DNA from 2 places in the Lactobacillus sp. UMNPBX12 genome. Region 1 is predicted to be linked to the other one. Evidence: riboswitches for the same ligand, from Rfam matches in the RefSeq annotation. Region 1 holds a riboswitch; the other holds the start of a gene.
What was found. Region 1 has a riboswitch for lysine ahead of CP363_RS00685 (ABC transporter substrate-binding protein/permease). Riboswitches for the same ligand answer to the same signal wherever they lie in the genome.
Positions count from the first base shown of each region.

Region 2: linked by a shared signal. The riboswitch ahead of lysA (diaminopimelate decarboxylase) and the one ahead of CP363_RS00685 (ABC transporter substrate-binding protein/permease) in region 1 are both predicted to bind lysine.

Region 1 is NZ_PCYY01000001.1:135,066-147,492, reverse strand. Features, by position in the region: gene CP363_RS00730 (hypothetical protein) at 1-33, shown strand, start outside; gene CP363_RS00725 (hypothetical protein) at 2-394, shown strand; gene CP363_RS00715 (glycosyltransferase) at 529-1,836, shown strand; partial or broken gene CP363_RS00710 (glycosyl hydrolase family 8) at 1,845-2,947, shown strand; gene CP363_RS00705 (YfbR-like 5'-deoxynucleotidase) at 3,033-3,677, shown strand; gene CP363_RS00700 (HNH endonuclease) at 3,678-4,592, shown strand; gene CP363_RS00695 (DUF805 domain-containing protein) at 4,662-5,132, opposite strand; gene CP363_RS00690 (amino acid ABC transporter ATP-binding protein) at 5,214-5,969, opposite strand; gene CP363_RS00685 (ABC transporter substrate-binding protein/permease) at 5,969-7,582, opposite strand; lysine riboswitch at 7,693-7,866, opposite strand; gene CP363_RS00680 (DNA-3-methyladenine glycosylase) at 7,915-8,547, opposite strand; gene CP363_RS00675 (DUF488 domain-containing protein) at 8,580-8,945, shown strand; gene CP363_RS00670 (TerC family protein) at 8,942-9,730, opposite strand; gene CP363_RS00665 (methylated-DNA--[protein]-cysteine S-methyltransferase) at 9,717-10,235, opposite strand; gene CP363_RS00660 (NAD-dependent protein deacylase) at 10,288-10,986, opposite strand; gene CP363_RS00655 (hypothetical protein) at 11,076-11,561, shown strand; gene cls (cardiolipin synthase) at 11,562-12,427, opposite strand, start outside.
Region 2 is NZ_PCYY01000002.1:152,428-164,854, forward strand. Features, by position in the region: partial or broken gene yjeM (glutamate/gamma-aminobutyrate family transporter YjeM) at 1-569, shown strand, start outside; gene dapF (diaminopimelate epimerase) at 658-1,662, opposite strand; partial or broken gene CP363_RS01690 (aspartate kinase) at 1,671-2,567, opposite strand; lysine riboswitch at 2,529-2,689, shown strand; gene lysA (diaminopimelate decarboxylase) at 2,782-4,092, shown strand; gene dapD (2,3,4,5-tetrahydropyridine-2,6-dicarboxylate N-acetyltransferase) at 4,107-4,814, shown strand; gene CP363_RS01705 (N-acetyldiaminopimelate deacetylase) at 4,816-5,970, shown strand; gene dapA (4-hydroxy-tetrahydrodipicolinate synthase) at 5,972-6,898, shown strand; gene dapB (4-hydroxy-tetrahydrodipicolinate reductase) at 6,905-7,684, shown strand; gene CP363_RS01720 (aminotransferase class I/II-fold pyridoxal phosphate-dependent enzyme) at 7,696-8,871, shown strand; gene CP363_RS01725 (aspartate-semialdehyde dehydrogenase) at 8,871-9,929, shown strand; gene CP363_RS01730 (serine hydrolase) at 10,092-11,135, shown strand; gene CP363_RS01735 (Mbeg1-like protein) at 11,178-12,427, opposite strand, start outside.

The DNA of each region.
Region 1 (12,427 bases):
CATGTATCATGTATCAATGTTGCGTTGGGCTAACCACGAACAGTTTGCTCAACTTCATCCAGAAGAGCACGGACAGTATTTAGAAAAATTAGCTGATATCTTAAAAAAGAGAAGATTAGCAGCTGAGGAACTCTTTTATTTAGGAGATGCCACTTTTTTTATTATTTCGCCTGAATTAAGAGATGACATTATCAAGCAGATTAATCAGGAGACAATTGCGGAATTAAAAAAAGTGCAAGATGATCTTCCCGGAGGCCTGAAATGGACGAGTCAGCGAATTGATGAAACAAACGTGGATCGTTTTACAGATCCAAATGTGATTGTAAAACATTTGGACCGCGAATTGGAAACTGACTTAATTGTTGAATATTTAAAGGCTGAAGCAAATGACTAATTGGTTTTATTTCTTAGCTTTAAGCATTTCAGGCATCTTTTTACTTGCTTTCATAGTTATGTTTATTTGTGCGTTTGTCATTTACTTTAATGTTGAAAATACGGTAATCAATAAAAAAGGAAAAAAGACGAAAAATGAGTGAAGCATTACAAATTTTAACGTTAATCTCGATTTGGCTTTCTTTGTTGATGTCTCTAGTTACCTTAAGTGGTGCAGTTTTCTTTTGGTTAAAGCACAGCAAGCTCTTAGTTAAAATCACGCCACTTAAGCGTTACCCAAAAGTTACGTTAGTTGTACCAGCTCATAATGAAGAATTAGTTATTAGTAAAACTACGCAGGCAATTTTAAATTTGAATTATCCGGCTGATAAGTTACAAATTTTAATCTATGCTGATAATTGTACTGATGATACTGCTAAAATTGCCCGGGAAATAATCAAGCAATATCCTGAACGGGAAATCAATGTTCAAGTAATTGAACGAACAGGTAGTGGTGGCAAAGCTGGTGTATTAAATGATGCTTTGAAGATTGCCCAAGGAGAATACCTTGGTGTATATGATGCAGATGCCATGCCAGAAGAAAATGCTTTGTATTTTTTAATTAAAAAGATTTTGGAAAATCCGGTGAGATATAAGGCTGCTTTTGGTCGCAATAAGACGAGAAATGCGCGGCAGAATTTTTTAACTAAGTGTATCAATCAGGAAATTGTTGTTACCCAGCGAATTCAACACTGCGGTATCTGGCAATTATTTAAGATTGGTCGTATTCCAGGGACTAACTTTATTATTAATACTGATTATGTCAGATCAATTGGCGGCTGGCGCAATGGCGCTTTGACCGAAGATACTGATATTTCTTTTAAAATTATGGGCTCAGGTAGTTTGATTGCCTTAGCCTATAATTCTGAAGCCTTCCAGCAAGAACCAGAACGCTTAAAAGATTATTATTTCCAGCGCTTGCGTTGGGCTAAAGGTAACTATGAAGTAGTGATCAATAATTTTTGCCATCTTTTTGATAAAAGCAACTGGCGGGTTAAATTAGAGACTGTCTATTATTCCTGCACTTTTTTCTGGTTTAATTTGGCGATTGTTTTATCAGATCTGATCTTTTTTTCTAATTTGATTGCCTTAATCGTCCATTTTTGGAATCCTGCAGTAGTAATACCATTTACAATTTCGCGGAGTAATATTTTATTAGCTCAAATTCTGCTCTTTAATTGGCTATTGATGGTTTTGCTTTATATTTTGCAAATTAACCTAGCGATGACTAAGCAATATGGGCAGGCAACTGACGAACAGATTTGGCTAGCCTTAGCATCATATTTTACTTATTCGCAATTGTTCATCATTGTATCAATTCATGCGGTTACTTCAGTAATGCTAGATCGCGTTTTTCATCGTGATAGTACTAAATGGGTTAAGACTAAGAGATTTGCGGATTAGGTGATGAGATGAAAAAAAGATGGATGCTACTAGGATTTTTACTCGTAACGATTGCATTTACCGGTATTATGATCTATATCAGAGCAGATAATAATTCAGCGGTGCGTAATTTTTTCTACATTCTTGGCATAAAAATTATGTAGTTGAAGAAGAGAATCTTGCCTATATTAATACCACGCCTAAGCAGGAAAAAGTGACGGTTTTATCTGAAGGCCAAGGATATGGGATGTTTATTGCGGCGCATGATCCAGCAGTTAAAGAAAGCAACTTTGCTAAGCTAGTGCAGTATTATTTAAAACACCGGGATCGTAATACGCAATTGATGGCTTGGCGGCAAACAAAGAAAAATGGAAAATGGAGCAGTGAACGCAATAGCGCTACTGATGGGGACTTATTTATTGCTAAAGCTTTGTTTTTAGCGGCTAAAAGATGGAAAAATCCAGCATATCAGCGGCAAGGGCAAAAATTAATTGCCGATATTTTGTGTTATGAATATAATCCGACCACACAGGCGTTAACGGTCGGTAACTGGGCAGATTCTAAGTCGAAGTATTATAATTTATTGCGAACATCTGATGTGTTACCTACAATGTTTGATAAATTTTATCAAGAAAGTGATGATTCACGCTGGTTAGTAATTAAAAAGTCGATGCTTAAGCGGCTTAATCAGTTAAGTCATCAACATAAGAGCGGTTTAGTGCCAGATTTTGCATGGTTGACAACAAAAAATGCTAAACCAGTCAAAGGAAAAATTACTGCTAGTGAGTATGATGGTGATTATTATGCTAATGCTTGCCGAGTGCCAATGAATCTTGCTACTAGTAAGGAAAAGTTGGCGAAAAATACTTTACATAGATTGCTTAAATTTTTTAGCAAGCAAAATACAATTACAGCAGGCTATACTTTAAAAGGCAAGCCGGTCAATAATTATCAATCAGCTAGCTTTAGCGCGCCAATTTATATTGCGGTGAATGAAAATCGCAATCAAGGCTATGATAATTTGTTTGCTTCGCAGCAATATATTTTTGCTAAAAAATTACCTAAAAATAATTACTATGATGCAGTACTAACGACGATGGCAACGATACTGACACCGGCGCGTAGATTTTAAGAGGCAAAGGCCTCTTTTTATTTGCATTGAAAATCAATCTTTGATAACATAGTAAAAATTTTAAGAAAAATGAGGAGGATAAAAAATGGGATTAAATGCATATATTCAAGGATTTAATAGTTTAGAGTCAATTGATCGAGCACCGGGCTACTTCAAGTATCATCACCACTCAGTAGCTGATCACTGCTTTAGAACCGCAGAATTAGCACAAATGATGGGTGACATCGAAGAAGTTCACGGCGGCAAAAAGATTAACTGGAAGGCACTTTATGAAAAGAGCTTGAATCACGACTATACTGAACGCTTTATTGGTGATATCAAGACACCGGTTAAGTACGCAACTCCTCAATTAAGAAAGATGATTGGCGACGTTGAGGAAACCATGACTACCAAGTTTATCAAGGATGAGATTCCAGAAGAATTTCAAGAAATTTATACTAAACGTCTCTCAGAAGGCAAAGATGATACTTTAGAGGGTAAAATTTTATCAATCTGTGATAAATTAGATTTGTTATATGAAGCTTATGGAGAAATCGAATTAGGTAATCCTAACCCGGTTTATATGCAAATGTTCAAGGAAAGTCTTGAAACGATCAAGAAGTTCGACGATTTAGTTTGCGTACAATACTTTATTAAGAAAATTTTGCCAGATCTTTTTAAAGGTGATTTCGCGGGAAAGGATAAGATGCAACGAATAGCTTTTAGCATTCTATTGTTAGGGGATGATTAGGTGAAATTTCAATGTAGTTCATGCGGGCTGCGCATGGACTCTTTGCATTTTAAGCAAGAGGGGTTAATGAATCCTAAGTTGACCAGTATTTGCGACATTTGTATCACGCGCAACCTGAATCCGGAAGATTACGCAAATGATGCGGTCGCAACTTTTGCTCAAAGCTTGCTTTACACGTTTGTCGGTGCAAAGAAACAAGATCAATCAGGTTTTATTGTGAAAAATAAAAAGGACCGTAAAAGATACGAGGCTTTTTTGCAAGACTACGATGGCAACGAGATTGCTAGGTCACAGATTAAACGGAGTGATTTGAACATTGCCATTATTAAAAGTGAAGATGGCAAGCTGGGATATGTGCCCGATCAAGGCGTTACTTTTGCCCAAAATTTAGAAAAGTTAGGTCTGGAAGTCAATTTTCAATTAAATGAAGTGGATTTTATCGACCGTGAACGTATTCGAGCTAAGTATAAATATCGCTGTCAATATTGTGGCAGACGTGGCCGCAGCGTAGATCATAAGGATCCAGTATCGCTTAGCCACAATAATGATTTGAATAATCTAACTCTGTCATGCGCTGAATGCAACCGAATTAAGTCAGATATGCCTTATCAGCTCTTTATTAAGTTAAATAATGGGATTGTAGATATTAATAAAAAACTGGTCAAATATGAGAATGCCCTTGGTACGTTGAAGGAAGAATTTGAGCATCGTCGTCGCTATTTGGCTGCGCAAGTACACCTTAAAGGTGTAATCAATGATCCTGAATTAAATGCAATTAGAAAACAAAACAAGAGCTTACAGGATGCAATTGATAGTCTGCAGAGTGATTATGATGATTTGCGTCTAACCCGGAAGACTTATTTTGATACTGGTTGGAAATTGGCTCGAATCAAGGAAAAGAAAGATATTATTTAAAAAAACGTCATTTTTGTAAATTGAAGCAAATAGCGGCTTTGAATTTACAAAAAATGGCGTTTTTTGATCTTAAAGCAAATATGAACCCCATCTTACAGGTTCCTTAACTGTTGGCTGAATTAAAAAGTAGACTAATACAATCCAACCAATGGTAGGGATGAAGTTAATCCAGTACCAGTAGCCGCTTTTATTAATATCATGCAGCCGACGGATTGCTAAACCTAACCCACAAAGGAAAAAGTAGACTTCGAATATTATAACTATGGCAATCGCTATGAAAAATGATGGGTCATATTCCATTGGGACACTACTGTTAACAAACATTAGCTGTAAACTAGTAGTGACTATGAGATACCAAGTAGGCACTAGACTTAAAACGACTAGAATGGCAAAACCAATCCAGTAAGTTCTCCGACTGGTTCGAGCATTCCAAGTAAATGGACGTAAAAAAGTTTCTTTCAAGATTTGCTTCCAGTTTGATTGGGGAACTGGATCAGGATCGACAGGTTCATGATATTCTTGGTTATAGTACGCAGTCATATATGTACTCCTCCTTTTTTGGTAAAAAAATAAGCTTGAATTTAAATCCAAGCTTATCATTTTTAATTTGATTTTAGAAGATTAAAATTCATTATTTCTAAAATTGCTCAAGAACTTTTGCGTCTTTTCGTTCTTAGGATGATCAAATATTTCTTCAGGTGAACCTTGCTCAGTAATCACGCCATCACTGATGAACAATACTCGGTCAGAAATACTCTTAGCAAAGCCCATTTCGTGGGTAACAATCACCATTGTTAAACCAGTCGTAGCGAGCTTTTGCATAACTTCTAGTACTTCGCCAACCATTTCTGGGTCAAGGGCACTAGTTGGTTCGTCGAACAATAAAACTTCTGGATTCATTGAAATCGCACGGGCAATAGCAACACGCTGTTGTTGACCACCAGATAATTGTTGTGGTTTAGCCTTGATAAATGGATCCATACCAACCTTTTTAAGGTTCTCCATAGCAATCTTACGTGCTTCGTCTTTTGAACGCTTGAGGACCAATTCTTGGCCAATCATGCAGTTTTCCAAGACGTTTTTGTTCTCAAATAAATCAAATTGCTGGAATACCATGCCGACCTTGGATCTAAAGGTATTACGGTTGTAACCAGGTGCCAAAATGTTTTCACCGTGGAAATCGATCTCGCCACCAGTAGGTTCTTCGAGCAAGTTGATGCAGCGAAGGGTAGTAGACTTACCACCACCAGAAGGACCAATGATCGTTACGATTTCGCCTTTATTGATGTCAAAGGAAATATCCTTTAATACTTGGTGATTTCCATAAGACTTTTGCATGTGCTTTAAGCTTAAAATTACTTCGTTTGATTCAGTCATTAATTGTTTGCCTCCGCATCTTTTGGAGTACCAACTTGAACTTGGTTAGCCATCAAGTTGTAATTCTTGTTACCTTCAAGTCTCTTTTCGATAAAGTTGAAGATTCTAGTAATAGTAAAGGTTAAGATCAAGTAAATTGCAGAAATCATTAAGTAAGTTGGGAAGAACTTGAATGATTGACTGGCAATAGTTGTACCAACAAAGAACAATTCTGAAACTGAGATAATACTCAATACTGAAGTATCCTTAATGTTAACGATAAATTCGTTGGTGATTGATGGTAAACAGTTTCTAATAGCTTGAGGCAAGATGATATGCCACATTCTTTGGTTGTGGGTCATACCAAGTGCACTAGCTGCTTCGAATTGACCTTCTGGAGTTGAAATAATACCACCACGGATAACCTCAGCTAAGTAAGCACCAGTGTTAATTGACACAATAATCAAAGCAGCTACAGTTCTATTTAAATTCAAGTGCCAGAATTGGGCAATACCATAGTAGATTACGGCTGCTTGAACCATCATTGGTGTACCGCGGAAGATTTCTACATAAACAGATAATAACCACTTAACTACGTTCAAAGTCCAACGCTTGCCGCGAGTAGTTGGAGTAGGAATGGTACGAATAATTCCTACAAGCAAGCCGATAAAGAAACCAACAATGGTACCAACTAAAGCTAAAAGCAAGGTCATGCCAATACCTGACATAATCATGCCACCATATTGCTTCCAAGTAGTAACTAGCCAGTTTTCTTTCTTAGTTTCGTTACCAGCCTTAGGTTGTTCCTTGATGGCTTGTGACATTAATTGATCACGCTTTTTATTAGAAATAGTTCTTAAAGTAGCGTTAACTTCATTTAAAAGCTTGGTATTACCCTTTTTAACCCCGATACTAGTTACGGAATCGTCATGGTCAACTTTGAAGCCAGCCATTTTGTTTAAGTTAACTGCAATAATGTTAGGGTTAACGTTGTGGTAACTTTCAAATTCAATATCTTCAGCAACATAACCATCAATGGTGCCAGAAGCTAAACTTTGACGCATGGCTGAAAAGTCACGCATAGCTGGTTCTCTTTTAGCACCTTTTAATTGCTTGATTAAATCGTAGTGTAAAGTTCCTTGTTGTGCGGTTAACTTGGCACCTTTGAAATCAGTCAACTTCTTAGCATTAGAATATTTACTTGCCTTATTAGTAATTACGACGAAAGTACTTTTACGATAAGGTTCTGAGAAATTAATTGCCTTGCGTCTTTCGGCAGTAGGAGACATACCAGCAATAATTAAGTCAATTTTACCTGAAGTTAAAGCTGGTAAAAGGCCATCCCATTGAGTCTTTTCTACGATTACTTTTTTGTGTAGTCGTTTACCGATGATCTTGGCAATTTGAACATCATAACCATTAGCATAGGAGTTAGAACCATCAATTGGAACAGCTCCATTAGCTTTGGTTGGCTGAGTCCAGTTGTATGGAGGATAGTTTGCCTCCATACCTATCTTTAACGTGCCAGAATCTTTCTTAGCAGCTTGAGTCTGATTGCTACTAAGAGAAAAACCGATAAATAAACTGAGTAGGACAGACATTATTACAGCCATCCATCTAAATCTTGACTTCAATTATAAAACCTCCAAAAATAGTTTTAACATAAAGCCAACACAATAAAGAGTAAACAAAAACCTCGCTCTTCCAAAGAATTGCGAGGGTCATAATCATCAGTGTTTAAACCAAATCTTATAGCGCTCCCTGGGGACTAACCAGGACAGTCTATAGAATATTCTTCTATAGCCCAACAGATTAACACGCGAATATTAAATCTATTTCGGCGGCAACCCTAAGTTAACTATCATTGTTTTCGCGAACTCAAACTTAACTTGTGATTGTCGCAACCTCTATTGCATTGGAAAAATATTTAACTAATGAAGAATACTAGAAGAAAAAGTTAAATTTGTCAAGCCCAACCATTATTAGTTTCATAATTTCTCTTTTTCATATCAGAAACATAAGGATTTCCTGCTACATAAAAACGTAATTTTTTGTTAGCCCAAACGGGATCAGATTGATTGATACCAACACGCGCTGCAGCAATTATTTCCTGGGGAATTTTTTTATGACGATCATCAAGATCAATGGCGAAAGGGGAGTCTGATAAAAAGTGCAAATTCCAATTTTTATCATGAATACCAAAAGCTTGCATCATTTTTGCGGGACCATTAGTCAAAAGAAAGCCATCTTTACCATGACGGTTCTTGATCATGGTCTCAATTCCTAAAGTGGGATCGATTGCACGGATTAAAACCCCCTGTGGTTCATTCTGAACCCTAGTGGCAACATCAAAGAAGAAATATTGACGTTGCGCGTAGATATAGATCGTTCCGCCTTTGCCGTAAAGTCCTTCATTCGCTGGGCTACGACGACCGCCATAAGAATGTGCAGCGCGATCCTTTTTACCCATATATGCTTCTGCTTCCACGATATAGCCGCCTAATTTTTCTTGACCATTATCAAAAGTAAGCATTCGCCCAATTAGGTCTTTTGCAATATAATCGGTAGTGTTAGTAGAAAAATAAGTTGAATAATTCATTTTTGACCTTTCTAGAAAAGAGATAAAAAATAATGACAGAAATTAAATTAGTTCGAATTTATGACCATGAGCAACCTGCTGGTTATCGGATTTTAGTTGACCGTTTATGGCCACGGGGAATGAGCAAAGTTAAGGCCGATTTAGCTGAATGGGATAAACAAATTGGCCCTAGTAAGGAATTGCGTCAGTGGTTTAATCATGAAGATGAAAAATTCCCTGAGTTTAAGCAAAAGTATATTGAAGAACTTAATCATAATGATTATACAGCGGAATTTTTGCAAGATGTAAAGAAGCATTTGGCTAAAGAAGATGTTCTTTTCTTATTTGGTGCCAAAAATAAAGAGCACAACCAAGCAGTTGTACTCAAAGAATATGTATTAAATACGCTAAACAGTTAAATATGTTTGTGACCGTGTTTTTTAACTTTCCAAAAGTGGAAGAGAATTGTCAAAATTAAGATCGCAAAGACAATAATTGCAAAAACGGTGTTTGGCAACTCAAATCTCAATGGTGGCAGAGCTAGCAGCAATTTTAAAGCGATGATTCCTATCAATAAGTAAGCCATTGGCTGCAATTCTGGAATAATATCCATTAATTTAATGATAATTTCGGCAACTCCTCTCATACAGAGAATACCGATCATGCCACCGATTAAAACAACAACGGGATTATCAGACACGGCTAAAGCAGCTAAAACAGAATCAATTGAAAAGACGATATCCATTGATTCAATTGAAATAACCGTACGCCAGAAAAGAGATAGTACATGTCTCTTTTTCTTTTTGCCTTTGTGGTGAGCTGCTTCGCGCTCTTCTTTTTCTTTCTCATGTTCGGCAGCTTGTTTAGGGTGGCGTTGATCATAGAAGAATTTAAAGGCTAGGTAAAAAAGATAAATACTACCAGCTAATTTAATCTCCCAAAAGTTGATCAGATAAGTCCCGATTCCGATAACAATAAAGCGGAATAAATAAGCACCCCACAAGCCATAAACCAAGGACTTGCGTTGTTCAGCTTTATTAGGTAGCACCTGTGTCTGTGCGGCCAAAACGACAGCATTGTCGACTGATAACAAGCATTCCATCAAGATTAAAGTCAGAATGATCATCCAGTCTTTGCCACTGGTTAGGACATGTAACCAGTTATTGCCGTCAAAAAAGGGTGCATATAGTTTAAGAATTGACATGTAACTGCTTCTTTTCTAATTTAATTAATCTGATTTTTTCTTTTTGTCCCAGACGATAAGTCCCAACTTTATTGTTGGATAAAATAACTCTTTGGTCAGGAATAAAAATCAAAACAGGGTTTAATGCTACGGCGTGTGCAACTGAGCGAGAAGATGTGGCTTCGGCTAGTGAATTGGCGACGTCACCATAAGTTAACGTCACACCATAAGGAATATGCTGGACAACGGCTAATACCTTTCGTTGAAATTCAGTGCCGAATTCCGAAATATCAATAGGAACATCAAAATTCTTTCTGATACCAGCAAAATATTCCTTTAATTGTTTGATATAAGGTGCCATCTTTTTAGGGTCCCGCACCAACATGCGGTGAGGGTAGAAGCTAAAAATAGGTGAAACAGTTTCATCTCCTTTAAGTCCGACGTAAGTTAGGCCGGCTTCTGAAGCTGTTAAAAAGTAGGTCCATGGCTCAATTGTAACGTAATCATAGTAAAAAAACTCTGTCATGTGTAACACCTTTATTAAAAATAATTAGTCTAAGAATAACAAACTAGGAAAGTTAATTCAAATTCTGGAATGCTGTTAATGCATCCCCAATTATTTGCGTGACACCAGGGGTAGGAATTTCTGTCTTGTTGATAGAGTAAATTTTGGCGTCTTCTTTGCGATAAGCCAAGAGCTGGGCAAAAGGATAAACTACAAAACTCGTTCCACAAATGATGATCAAGTCTGATTTTTGCATTATTTCAACGGACTGGTTTAATACTTTCGGATCAATGCTTTCGCCGTATAACACAATACCGGGGCGAATAATTCCGCCACAATCTTTGTGTAAATAGCTTTTAGCATATTCTTCATAAGAAACACGTTGATGACATTTAGTACAATAAATATTATATAAATTGCCATGAAATTCTGTTACATGTTGATTGCCAGCCTTAGTATCCAAAGTATCGATATTTTGGGTAATTAAATTACCTTTTTCATTACAAAAATGGGCGATTTTTTCATGGATTAAGTTTGGTTTAGCAGTAGGAAAGTACATGTTGTTCATGACAAATTCATGGAAAAATTCAGGTCGATTGAATAGCGTACTATCGCTCAGAATAGTTTCGGGACTTTCTTGCACGCCATCATAGATTCCGTTTTTAGAGCGGTAGTCAGGGATACCTGAATGGGTAGAAACACCAGCTCCAGTTAAGAATACAATATGTTGGGCATTATTAATATCTGTTTGTAATTCTGCTAAATCCATCATATAATGTCACCCTCCGTGAAAGTCATTACTTTAATTATAAATCATTGTTTTGTTATAATGAGTAAAATAACTAAATTGAGGGGATTTTTATGAAATATATGACGTATTTTTATGTAGCAATTGATATTTTATTAGTAGTTTATGCTTGTTATAGTTGGTATTGGCAAGCTAAAGTTGATTTTCGTGGTCGCTATCGTATCTCCTCAGTTGTTTGGGCGCTAATTTTTATCTGGCTGGGCTTTACATGGAATTACATTGAAAAAGGTGATCCAGGCCTGAGCGTCTTCTTGGCTCTTTTTATCTTAATTAGTATTGTCGATGGTTTTTCAGGATTTAGTAAAAAGCGGATGGTCGTTTCAGGCTACTTCAAGCGTACAGTTAAGTATGATGATTTAGCCAGCGTTACTTTAATCCAGATCCCCAACCAAGAGAAGCCATTAGTGATGGCGATTTTTCGAACTAGCGATGGTAAGGCTTATATGATGCGCTTTAATAATGAAGTTAATAGCGTAATTAAGCAATTACAAGAATATGCTGGTCGAGAAATTCCTGTCGAAGTTCAATCAATGATGTAATTACAAAATTGGAGAAAGCATTCGCGAGAATGCCTGCAAAGTCCGCAATGCGCGACTTTGCTTTTTTATTTCTTCCTTAGTTAGTAAATGCGAGTGTTTCATATCTTCTTCAAAAGCTGCCACCATTTTCTGGTTGAACTTTTTATCATAAAAAACGGCATTATCTTCAAAGTTTAAGTTGTAAGAACGGAAATCTTGATTCATTGAACCAACTGAAGAAAAATGGTCGTCGACAATCGTCGTTTTGGCATGTAAAAAGCCATCTTCGTAGATATAAATTTTGACACCCAAGCGAGTTAATTCGTTGGCATACCACTGTGTGGCGCGATAAATAAAGGGGTGGTCTGGCTTACATGGGATCATAATTCGTACGTCAACACCCGATGAGGCAATTGTTTGCCACGTAGCAAAAACGGCATCATCAGGGATTAAGTATGGTGTTTGAATCCATAACCGTTTGCGTGCCAAAAGCATTAGCCGCATCATACCGTTACGCATATATGGTGCATAACGATCAGGCCCATCTGAAATGATTTGCGTTGCAACGTCGCCTTCGTGGATGTTTTTTTCATCAAGATCAGGAAATAGAGTGGAATTGAAACGGATGAGCTGTTGATTATTAGTGATAGAGGCGTTCCAGTCCATGACGAAACGCTCTTGCAAAAGCAGAGAGGCAGAACCAACAATTCTTACCTGACTATCACGCCAATGACCAAACTTCTTTTTTTTGCCTAAATATTGATCACCAATATTAAAACCGCCAGTCCAAGAAATTCGCCCGTCGATGACAACAATCTTGCGGTGCAAGTGGTAGTTAATGCGGTAACGGGTGATCATGTTGCGTGAAGTGACAAAAGGCAAAACTT
Region 2 (12,427 bases), on a different contig from region 1:
GTTTATGCAGTCTTTGCATATGGTGGGATGGAAACCGTCGGTGGTGTGATTGACAGTATGAAACACCCAGAAAAAGATTTCCCTAAAGGCTTAATTATTGGGTCATTGTTCACTATTATTTCTTATGTTTTGATGATTTTTATGACCGGTTTTTCAGTTAATTATCAAAAAGATATTTTAGCAGCCAATGCCAATACTGGAAATATTACGTATACCGTATATGACACACTTGGCAAAGCCTTTGGAACCGCACTTCATTTGGATTCTAACACGAGTTTATTGATTGGTAAATTCTTTACTAGAGCAATTGCTTTATCTGGTTTGATGGGAATGACAGGTGCTTTCTTTGTTTTGCTTTATTCACCAATTAAATCTTTCATCATGGGATCTGATCCACGTTTGCGACTAAATTAAATAAACACGGTATTCCTGCTAATGCGATGTGGGCTCAAACTGTCTTCGTTTGCCTATTAATTGCGGTGGTCTCATTCGGTGGTAGCGCAGTGACTAGCTTTTATCAAATTCTGACGGATATGGGTAACGTAGCCGCTACTGCACCTTATATTTTTTATCGCGTTTCCAAGAAAAAGCATGGCTTGAAAGACTTAGATTAATAATTAAAAAGTAAAAATGGCTTGCGTGTTGCAAGCCATTTTTTTACGCTAAAGTTGTAATGTCATTGAACTTTGGCAGATTAGCAATAAATTTTTCATAAGCACTTTGTTCAGCAGTCTTTTGGATCTGGACATTGGAAAAATCACCTTTCCTTAAGTCAGCTTCAGAAAGCTTAATTCGATGAGTAAAAGTAGCGTTACCAATAAGCTCGATCCAATAACTATTTTTTTCATAATGCACGATAGTTTTAACCATACCGCCAGGATTATAAACTGATATTGGTGTATTTAAGTTGCCTATTTCGGGGTGGGTTAAAGTAAGAGCAAGAGAAGTCGCGGACATTCCAGTACCACAGGCATTGGTAAAACCAACGCCCCGTTCGTAAGTGCGGACAAAAAGTTTATTTTTATCTAAAATTTGCGCGAAATTAACATTGACGCCATCTGTAAAGTAGGGATTATTGCTATTTAATTTTTTACCAACAATGCCTAAGATCGGGCCGGTAATTTCTGCTTGATTAACAAAAGAAATCAAATGTGGGTTAGGTACGGCAATTGAAGTAAAACGTAATCCAGGATAAATTTCTGGCAACCAAGCATCAATAATCCGTTCTTGTCCTAAATTATCAAAAGGGAGTGTCTCTTTATTAAAGCGTACAGGAGAGATCTCAACTGCAAATGCTGGCACGTTAGAAGCAAAATCTTTTTCTCTTCTAACACGTAAGCTGGCATTCATTGTGTCAACTAGGAAATTATCTTTTCCCGTTTTTTCACTTAGGTAACGAGCAACGGTGCGTAGACCGTTGCCACACATTGATGCTTCACTTCCATCAGCATTGATTACACGCATCTGGCCAAGTGAGTTAGAATGCACGGGATGATTAACTACTAAAACGCCATCTGCTCCGTGAAGCAGTCCAGTTTGTGGATTGGTAATCTTTTGCGTAAAATTTTTTAGCTCGGCGTCACTTAATTCGTGTTCGAATTGTGTTTGATCAAGAATAAAGAAATGATTTTGAGAACCGTGAACTTTGAATAAATTAATCATAATGCCCCCTAATTAAAAAACTTTTGATAAATAATTTTTACTGCTTCATCAGCCTTTTCTTTTTTAGTACCGATCATGATTGAAATTTGAGAAGCTCCCTGATTGATCATTTGTGGTGAAATATCATGATCGCCTAAAGAATCGATAATTTGACGGCTGATGGTATGTTTTTGTCGCATTCCTTCGCCGACAACCATAATAATTGCATAATCTTCAATCCATTCGAGTTGATCTGGATTAATTGTAGCTTGAATTTCATTACAAATTTGATCAATTAACTGATCGTTTAGAAAATCATTGTTAAAAATAATGGTAATATCGTCAATCCCAGATGGCATATGCTCATATGGAATATTATGTTGGTATAAAATTTGTAATATACGTAAGGTGAAACCAGCTTCTTTATTGAGCAAATATTTATGCAAATATAATGCGGAAAAATGTTTTTGGCTGGTTACGCCGGTTATTGCATTATCTGGGACAAAATCCTTTTCTGGGACAATCATAGTGCCAGGATTGCTAGGATCATGAGTATTTTTCACATTGATAGGAATCTGTCCTTGAATAGCAGGAATCAATGCTTCATCGTGAAAAACAGAAAAGCCAGCATATGACAACTCTCGCATTTCGCGATAAGTCATTTTCTTGATGGATTGGGGATGCTCAATAATATGAGGATTAGCGGCAAAAATCCCATTGACATCTGTAAAATTTTCATAGAGATCAGCATGAAAGCCGCGAGCTAGAATAGCCCCGGTAATGTCTGACCCGCCACGGGAAAAAGTGGCGATATTACCAGACGGAGTCATGCCAAAAAAGCCAGGAAATACGATACGTTCATCAGCCTTAATTTTAATTTGGTCAAGATTTAAGTAGCTCTCTGGATTGACAATGGCATCATTGGGCAAAACGAAGATGAATTGTAAAAGGGGAGGTTGCCGAAGCTGAGTCATGCTAAAGGCTTGAGCTGGGGCGTAGTTGAATAAACTGCGGACTGTCGCGAACAAAATTCGCGGAGCGCTATCGACCATAGATTAAGTAGAAATTAATCCATTGTTTGTTTGGCGCAGACAATGGATTTTTTATTAGCGTTTCGCCTGAAAAAGACAGGAGAACAAAATGAATTCACAAATTGCAGTAGATCAGATTAATGAGCAAGGCCATTTAACGATTGGTGGAGTTGATACAGTAGAATTAGCTCAAAAGTATGGTACGCCATTAGTAGTTTATGATGTCGATCAAATTCGTCGACAAATTCGGGCTTTTAAGAAAGTTTTTGAAGAAGAAAACATGGCCTATGCTGTTAGTTATGCAAGTAAAGCTTTCGCAGCAATCGCAATATATCAGGTTATTGCAGAAGAGGGAGCATACACTGACGTAGTTTCAGCAGGTGAGTTATTTACTGCAATAAAAGCCAATTTTCCAATGGAGAGAGTTAGCTTTCATGGTAATAATAAATCATTAACTGAATTGGAAATGGCCGTAAAAAATCATGTTGGCAAAATTATTATTGATAATTTTCATGAGATTCAGTTATTGGCGCAAGTTTTAAAAAAGTACGATGCTACGATTAGTGTCATGTTGCGTATTGCACCAGGGATTTCAGCACATACCCATGAATATGATCAAACAGGTCAGATTGATAGTAAATTTGGCTTTGATCTTGAATCAGGTCAAGCAGAAAAGGCATTAAAACAAGTTCTAGCTAATCCTAGGATGAAAATGTTGGGGATTCATGCTCACATTGGCTCACAGATTTTTGCCTTAAACGGCTTTGAAATGGCAGCACAAAAATTAATGGTAGTAGCGCAAGATTGGCGAGAAAAGTATGGCTATCTTGCACAAGTTATTAATATTGGTGGCGGTTTTGGGATTAAATATACCCAAGAAGATCATCCATTACGACCAGAAGAATTTGTTAAGACGATTGTTAAGGTGATCAAAACTGAAGCTGAAAAAATGAATTATCCTTTACCTGAAATCGATATTGAACCGGGAAGATCAATTGTTGGTCCAGCCGGTTACAACCTTTATACGGTGGGTAGCCGTAAGGATATTCCAGGTTATCGTTCTTATATTACTGTCGATGGCGGGATGGGAGATAATATTCGCCCTGCACTTTATCAGGCTAAGTATGAAACAGTTTTAGCCACCGATCCACAAGCGCCTTTGACTGAACATGTTCGTATTGCTGGTAAGTATTGCGAGAGTGGCGATATATTAGCAGAAGATCAAGCTTTGCCACAAGTCAAAGCTGGAGACTTGTTAGCGATGTTGGATACAGGTGCATATGGGTATTCAATGGCTTCAAATTATAATCGTAATCCTCGACCAGCAGTGGTATTTGCAGAAAATGGTAAAGCAAAATTAGTCATTAAGCGTGAAAGTTTAGAAGACTTGGTTCATTTAGATCAATCATATTTAAATTAGAAAAGAGAAAAAAGATGGCAAAGTTAAATGCAAAAAGTATTATTGATTACATCGGTAATGCACCAAAAAAGACACCGGTAAAAGTCTTTATTAAAGGAGATTTAGCACAAATTGATTTTCCAAAGAAAATTGAGAATTTTACTGAAGCTCATTCTGGCGTGATCTTTGGTGACTGGAAAGATATTGAACCATTTTTAAAAGAAAATCATCAAATTACGGCCTACCATATTGAAAATGATGCACGAAATTCAGCAGTTCCTTTATTGGACTTCAAAAAAGTTAATGCTCGAATTGAACCAGGAGCTATTATTCGTGATCAAGTGGTAATCGGTAATAATGCAGTAATTATGATGGGTGCCATTATTAATATTGGAGCAGAAATCGGGGCTAATACCATGATTGATATGGGCGTAGTTCTCGGTGGCCGTGCCATTGTTGGACAACATTGTCATATTGGAGCTGGTAGCGTATTGGCTGGTGTAATTGAGCCTGCTTCAGCTAAACCGGTTCAAATTGATGATAATGTCATGATTGGAGCTAATGCAGTTGTAATTGAGGGTGTTCATGTAGGTGAAGGAGCCGTTATTGCAGCCGGAGCAGTAGTTACTCATGATGTGCCAGCACATACGATGGTAGCGGGCGTTCCTGCTAAAATTATTAAAAAAGTTGATGAAAAAACTAGTAGTAAGACGGAACTAGAAGATAATCTGAGAAAGTTATAAAATGTCAGTTTTAAGTGAAAGTGAGTTAATTCAAATTAGAAGGCATTTACATCAAATACCTGAATTAGCACTAGCAGAAAAAGAAACACATGATTATTTAATCGAGATAATTCAAAAATTTAAGCAAGATTATTTGGAAGTTGAGATACCGTCGACACTGCCTACCGCAATTCTAGTATTAGTTAAAGGAAGAAAACCGCACAGAACGATAGGATATCGTGCTGATATCGATGCTTTACCAGTTACTGAAAAAACTGGACTGGCATTTTCATCAAAACATGAGGGAGTAATGCATGCATGTGGACATGATATTCATATGACCGTGGCATTAGGTTTGTTAAGCTATTTTAGTGAAAATCAGCCACAAGATAATTTGCTTTTTTTCTTTCAGCCAGCCGAGGAAAGCCAAAGTGGTGGGATGCAAGCTTATGAAAAAAGAATTTTTCATGATCAATTTAAACCTGACGAGTTCTATGGCTTGCATGATAACCCCGCTTTGCCTGCTGGTAGCATTGGGTGTCGGATGGGTACACTTTTTGCTGGTACAACTGAAGTCAATATTGATATTTTAGGTAAAAGTGGACACGCAGCTTTTCCGCAAGATGCAAATGATACGGTAGTTGCAGCAGCAAGTTTGATCATGCAGGTTCAAACTATTATTTCACGAAGCATAGATCCAATTCAAAGTGGTGTTATTACTCTAGGCAAAATCGAAGCTGGTACGATTAGAAATGTAATTGCAGGTCAAGCTAGAATTGAGGGCACGATTCGTGGCTTAACTCAAAATATGATTTTGACAATCGATCAACGTCTCAAAGAAATCTGTCTTGGTATTGAGAAAAGCTTTGGTGTAGAAGTGAAGTTAGATTTGAATCAAGGTGGATATTGGCCAGTAGAAAATAACCCACAATTAACCAAGAACTTTATTTCATATATGAAAAGTCAGCCGACGGTTAACTTTATTACTACTGAACCAAAAATGACAGGTGAAGATTTTGGCTTTTTGCTGGCTAAATTCCCTGGGACAATGTTTTGGCTAGGTGTTGGTGATCCTGATTCACAATTGCATACGGCTACACTTAATCCTGATGAGAAAAGCATTCAGCGCGGCGTTGATGCAATCAAAGGATTTTTGATTAATAGAATGAGGCAATAAAATGGCAACATTAATTGATGCAGATTTGTTAACGGCGATTGTTACGCCATTTGATGAGAATCAAAAAATAGATTTTGCCAGTTTAGAAAAGCTGGTTAATTATTTAATTGACCAAGGTTGCAATGGCTTTGTAGTTGGTGGTACGACCGGAGAAACGCCAACTCTGACTCATGATGAAAAGATAGACTTGTACCAGCATTTTGGTCAAATTGTTAATGGACGTGTTCCGGTTATTGCAGGAACGGGCAGTAACGACACTGCAACCACTATCGCCTTCACCAATGAGGTAGCACAAATTAAAGGAATTGATTATGCCTTAGTAGTAGTGCCACCGTACAATAAGCCTGATCAGCGTAGCATGATTGCACATTTTAGTGCTATCAATGAACAAACTAAGATCCCAATTTTGATCTATAACATCCCTGGTCGAACTGGCGTGAAGATGGAAAAAGAAACGGTAGTCCAATTATCACGCCTTAAAAATATTAAGGGAATCAAACAATGTGCATCTTTAGAAGAAATGGAATACATTATTGATCATAAAGATCCTAATTTTTTGGTATTTAGTGGTGAAGATACGCAAGCGTTACCTGCAAGATTACTAGGAGCCAATGGCGTTATTTCCGTAGCTAGCCATTTATATTGCAAACAAATGCGGCGAATGTTTGATGATCTTTATGAAGGAAATTATCCTGAGGCGGGCACGATTCAACGCTGGTTAACGCCGAAAATGCAGGCTTTGTTTATGTATCCTTCACCAGCTCCTGTTAAGGCAGCCTTGAATGCTCAAGGATTTATAGTAGGGGGATGTCGTTTGCCATTAGTCGCTTTAGGTGATGAGGAAAAAGAAAAGTTGGCCCAGCATTTAGGTTTAAATGCTAATGCATTGATGCAAAAGTTGCCACTTAATTTAGGAAAGGATTGGTAAGACGAGATGCCTAAAAAAGTACTAATAGCTGGGTTTACTGGCGCAATGGGGCAAAAGGCTGTTAGTTTAGTTAATCAGCTGCCCAATTTTGAATTGGTGGCTGGATTTGCTCCAAAGGCAGTAAATGAGCCTGAAAGATATCATTTACCTAAAACAGCCCAAATTTTTAACCAATTAAGTCAAATTCCTGACCATGCTGCAGATATTTGGATTGATTTTACTACTCCCGCAGCTGTCTATGACAATGTTTGTTTTGCTTTAACGCATCAAATTAAACCTATTGTTGGAACTACTGGCTTGAGTGATGATCAAGAAGCAACTTTGATTGAACTAGCCAAAAAGGAAAAATTAGGTGGTTTAATCGCACCTAATTTTGGAATGTCAGCAGTTTTATTAATGAAGTTTGCTGAAGAAGCTGCTAAGTATTTCCCTGATGTTGAAATTATTGAAATGCATCATGCAGATAAAAAAGATGCACCTTCAGGCACTGCCTTAGCTACTGCAAAAATGATCGCGCAAAATCGTCCTGAACATCAAACTGCGCCTGATGAAACTGAGACTTTAGCCAATGTTCGCGGTGGAGATTATCAAGGAATTAAAATCCATTCAGTACGCTTACCTGGCTATATTGCACATGAGCAAGTTTTATTTGGTGGACCTGGCGAAGCTTTAACCATTAGACAGGATTCATTTGATCGTGATTCCTTTATGAGTGGGGTTAAAGTTGCTTTAGAAAAAGTTGATCAATTAACTGAACTAGTTATTGGCTTAGAGAATATTTTATAAGAGGAAAAATTATGCCAGAATTAGCAAATGACTTGGCTTTAAGTAAGAAGATTCAATCTGTTAAGGCTTCGGGGATTAGGATTTTTGATAATAAAGTTTCAACCATTCCTGGAATTATCAAGCTGACTTTGGGTGAGCCTGATATGAATACACCTGAGCATGTTAAAACAGCTGCAATTGAAAGTATTCGAAATAATGATTCACACTATGCGCCACAAAAGGGAAAATTGGAACTTAGGCAAGCAATTAGCAATTATTTGAAAAAAGCAACTGGAGTAGTTTACGATCCAGAAACTGAAATTGTGGTTACAGTTGGCGCAACTGAAGCAATTAATGCGACACTATTTTCAATTACCAATCCGGGTGATAAGGTTGCTATTCCTACACCGGTATTTTCACTATATTGGCCAGTTGCAACTTTAGCAGATGCAGATTATGTATTAATGAACACGTCAGAAGATAACTTTAAATTAAGGCCAGAAAGATTAGAAAGTACACTTAAGGAAGAATCTAATATCAAGGCGGTTATCTTAAACTACCCAGTTAATCCGACAGGAGTTGAATACACCGAAAGCGAAATTAGGGCATTAGCTGAAGTGATAAAAGCACACAATCTGTACGTAATTACTGATGAAATTTACAGTACTTTAACTTATGGCGTTAAGCATTTTTCAATTGCAAGTGTGATTCCTGAACGGGCAATTTATATTTCTGGATTATCTAAGTCACATGCAATGACAGGATACCGACTGGGTTATGTAGCTGGTCCGGCAAAAATTATGGAACAAATTGGTAAAGTCCATGGTTTAATGGTTACGACTACAACTGACTCTTCTCAAGCTGCAGCGACTGAAGCTTTGGAGCATGGATTGGATGATCCAGAAAAATACCGCAAAATATATCAAAGACGGCGCGATTTTGTGTTGGATGAATTAGCTAAGATGGGGATGCAAGCAGTTAAACCACAGGGAGCATTTTATATTTTCGCTAAGATTCCAGCTAAATATGGTAAAAATGATATGCAATTTGCACTGGATTTAGCATTTGAAGCAAAAGTCGGTATTACTCCAGGTAGTGCTTTTGGTCCTGGTGGAGAAGGGTACGTTAGAATGTCATATGCTTCCAGTGATGAAAATCTACATGAAGCGATGGAAAGAATGAAGAATTTTTTGCGAGGAGAAAAATAATAGTGAAAGAATATAATGTTGCAATTCTAGGTGCTACTGGTGCCGTGGGAAGAAGAATGATCGAACAATTGGAACAATCAACGATTCCAGTTAAAAGCTTAAAGCTACTCGCATCCTCACGTTCAGCAGGTACAGTTTTAAAATTTAAGGATCAAGATTTGACAGTTGAAGAAACTACACCAGAATCATTTGATGGTGTAGATTTAGTACTTTCCTCAGCTGGTGGTGCAGTGTCAAAGAAGTTTCTGCCGGAAGCCGTTAAGCGTGGTGCTGTCTGTGTTGATAATACATCAGCATTTAGAATGGAACCAGATGTACCACTGGTTGTACCTGAAGTTAATCCAGAAGCATTGAAAAAGCATCACGGCATCATTGCCAATCCAAATTGTTCAACAATTCAAATGGTAATGGCTTTGGAACCAGTTCGAAGAAAATTTGGTTTGAAACAAATTATCGTTTCCACTTATCAAGCTGCTTCAGGAGCAGGGCAAGCAGCAATTGATGAATTAAAAAAGGAAAGTCAAGATTACCTTGATGGTAAAGACATGCAAGCAGATGCTCATATTTTACCTACTAAAGGAGACAAAAAGCATTACCCATTAGCCTTTAATTTGTTACCTCAAATTGATGTTTTAGAAGATAGTGGCTATTCTCATGAAGAATGGAAGATGATTCATGAAACAAAGAAGATCATGCTAAATGACATGAATGCCAAAGATATCAAGGTAACTGCAACTTGTGTTAGGGTTCCTGTGCCAATTTCTCATGGGGAAAGTGTCTACTTTACTGTTGAAGATGAGACTGCAACGGCACAAGATATTAAAGATACAGTTGCTGCCTTTCCAGGTAATGTTTTGGAAGATGATATTAAACATCAAATTTATCCGCAACCAATTAATGCAACAGGTAAGCGAGAAACTTTTGTTGGCCGCATTCGCCCTGATTATGAAAATAAGGGTGCCTTCAACATGTGGATTGTAGCCGATAATTTGCTTAAGGGTGCTGCATGGAATACGGTTGAAAATGCGGAATACCTAGTTAAGATGAACTTACTATAAAAATTTTGAAAAATAAAAATGAAAGCGCAAACCATGATTAAAAGTGATTTTGCGCTTTTTGATTGTGGTAGAATAGTTCAGGATTAAAAGGAGATTGAAATTTTGAAGACACTAAAAAAGTTCGGGATAGCTTTCATTTTATTTTGTTCATCGTGTTTGATAATGTCAAATCATGCTGTGCAGGCGAAGAGTTATTCAAATAAGCAACTATGGCAATATACGCTTAAGATGATGAAAAAGCATCAGTTACGAGGAAGCATTGAAATTGTAAAAAATGGGCATGCTCAACGTGTTAGCTTAGGCTACGGTTATTACAGCAAACGACTGAAAAATGGCAATACAAAATTGCTTTATCCAGTTGGTTCTTTGCAAAAGATGGTTACTGCTGCAATAATTACACAGTTAATCTACCAGAAGAAATTCAATCAGAATACTAAGATTTCACGCTGGTATCCAAATTTGAAGCATGCAAACCAAATTACGGTGGGGCAGTTAATGACACATACCTCAGGAATTAACGTAATTGGAACAGAATCTAATCATGGAGTTAATTTTTCTGAAAATGGCGCGATCAATTGGATAATTGCCCAAGCCAATGCACGAGAAAATACGGGACGCAGTAAATTTAATTACAATAATGCTAACTATGTTTTGCTGGCAGGCATTATCAGTAAAGTAACGGGAAAGTCTTATGCTGCTAATGTGAAACAGCGGGTTATTCGACCATTGAAGTTGAAGCAAACCTATATTTACCAACAAATTCCGCGGTCAAAGACTGATGCGATTTCATATCTTTATTCTGGTGGTAAAAATTACAGTGCTAGTGCCTATGCTAATCGTAATGTTGTTTCTCAATTGCCTGGTGCTGGGAATCTATTTTCAACGGCTAATGATTATTATAAAATCCAATCAGGTATGCAAAATGGCAAGATTCTGACTAAAAAACAGTTCCATTATCTTGGTCATTTAAGTTCTAAGGTTAATACTTACTCAGGTGGTTTTTATCTGAAAAAGAATCAAACTTTAAAAGTCGCTTATGGCAATTTTGGTGATACCCACTTTGTTAACTGGATGCAACTGACTACTGATAATCAGAATGGAATTGTAATGTTTTTGAATCAAACTTATGGTAGTAAAAATCATATTCGTGCAATCGGGTATAACATTTTAAAGCATATAAAGGCTAATACCTTTATTAAGGGCTAAGAAAAAAGCTTGTTAACTGATATTGAAGTTAACAAGCTTTTTTTAACGATGATTTTTAGGCATTTTGCTGCGCTGGCCAAATAATTCGCCAACTAACTTGAAGAAGCCGTAAGCAATTAGCAAAATACCGATAATAATAATTGCTCTCCGATTAAAGGCACTAGGGTTAACCACTACGATAATTCCTAAAGCAAAAGCAATTAATGCCTCGATCGCTACAATAGTAATCTGAAAAATTCCGGGTAATTTACGAAAGACTAGTTGCCTAATTCGAATGTAGGAATAGATAATTAAGAATAGTCCTAAGAAGTAGTGAGCTAAGAAAATTAGTAGACGGTTATTAGAAATTAACGCGGTTGATAAAGCAAAAACTACTAAATACGAAATAATAAAGAAGTTTTTTTGTCGGTCTTTTAGACTAGATTTTGCCGTTGTTAAAATTTGGTGAACACTGAAACCAATCCCCGTGAAGGCAACTAGGGCGCCAAAAGCGCGCACTGCATATTGGGGTAGAGTTAGACTAATGATTCCTAATACTACCAGCACCCAACCAACAATTGTGTCTGTTGAGAAAAGCGCTTTGGTCAGTTGCTGGCTCTTGATCGTCTGCCAAATGCTGGAAAATAATGAACCAAAGACGAAACGGGTTCGCCGAGATGAATCAGCCAGTGAAAACAAAATTGCACCAAAACCGCCAAAACCATTTTTATCAAGTTCGTTGATCTTAGTTGCGCCGCTAGAGCTTAAAGCAGAGAAGAGGTCATTAGTTAAAGACTCACGTTCTTCTAGGGTGGCGTTACCAATCCATTGATTGATTAGTTGATTATATACTTGAGATTGAGCATTGCGGTGGCGTCTGGTGTCGAAGTTAGAACCGATTATTTGCCAGGAAAAAGCATCGTGTTGGCTTAGTCCCTTGCGAGTACTATCAACAATAGTGGCTGGAATATTTTTCGACTCAAATAAGCGACCGATGACGCTAAAATCTGGCACAAAGCGGCGTAGAGTATTTTGCAAATACTTATTAGGGAGCTGAGCACCAATTTCTTCTGCAATTCCAGGTGAATCAAAGGTATAAATACGTTTGATTCTTTTTCTTAATTTGGGCTCAATATTAATGGCAGCATATTCAGCTAAATTGCCACCTTTTGAGTGACCGCCTAAGTAATAATCTTGATCATCAGCTTTGAGAATAGTTTCGAGCAATTTTACTGCTTGTTGTTGGGCTACAGTGATTTTAAAACTAATTTCAAAATCTTCTTTCCAGCCAATTAGTGAATCGTCAGTCCCAC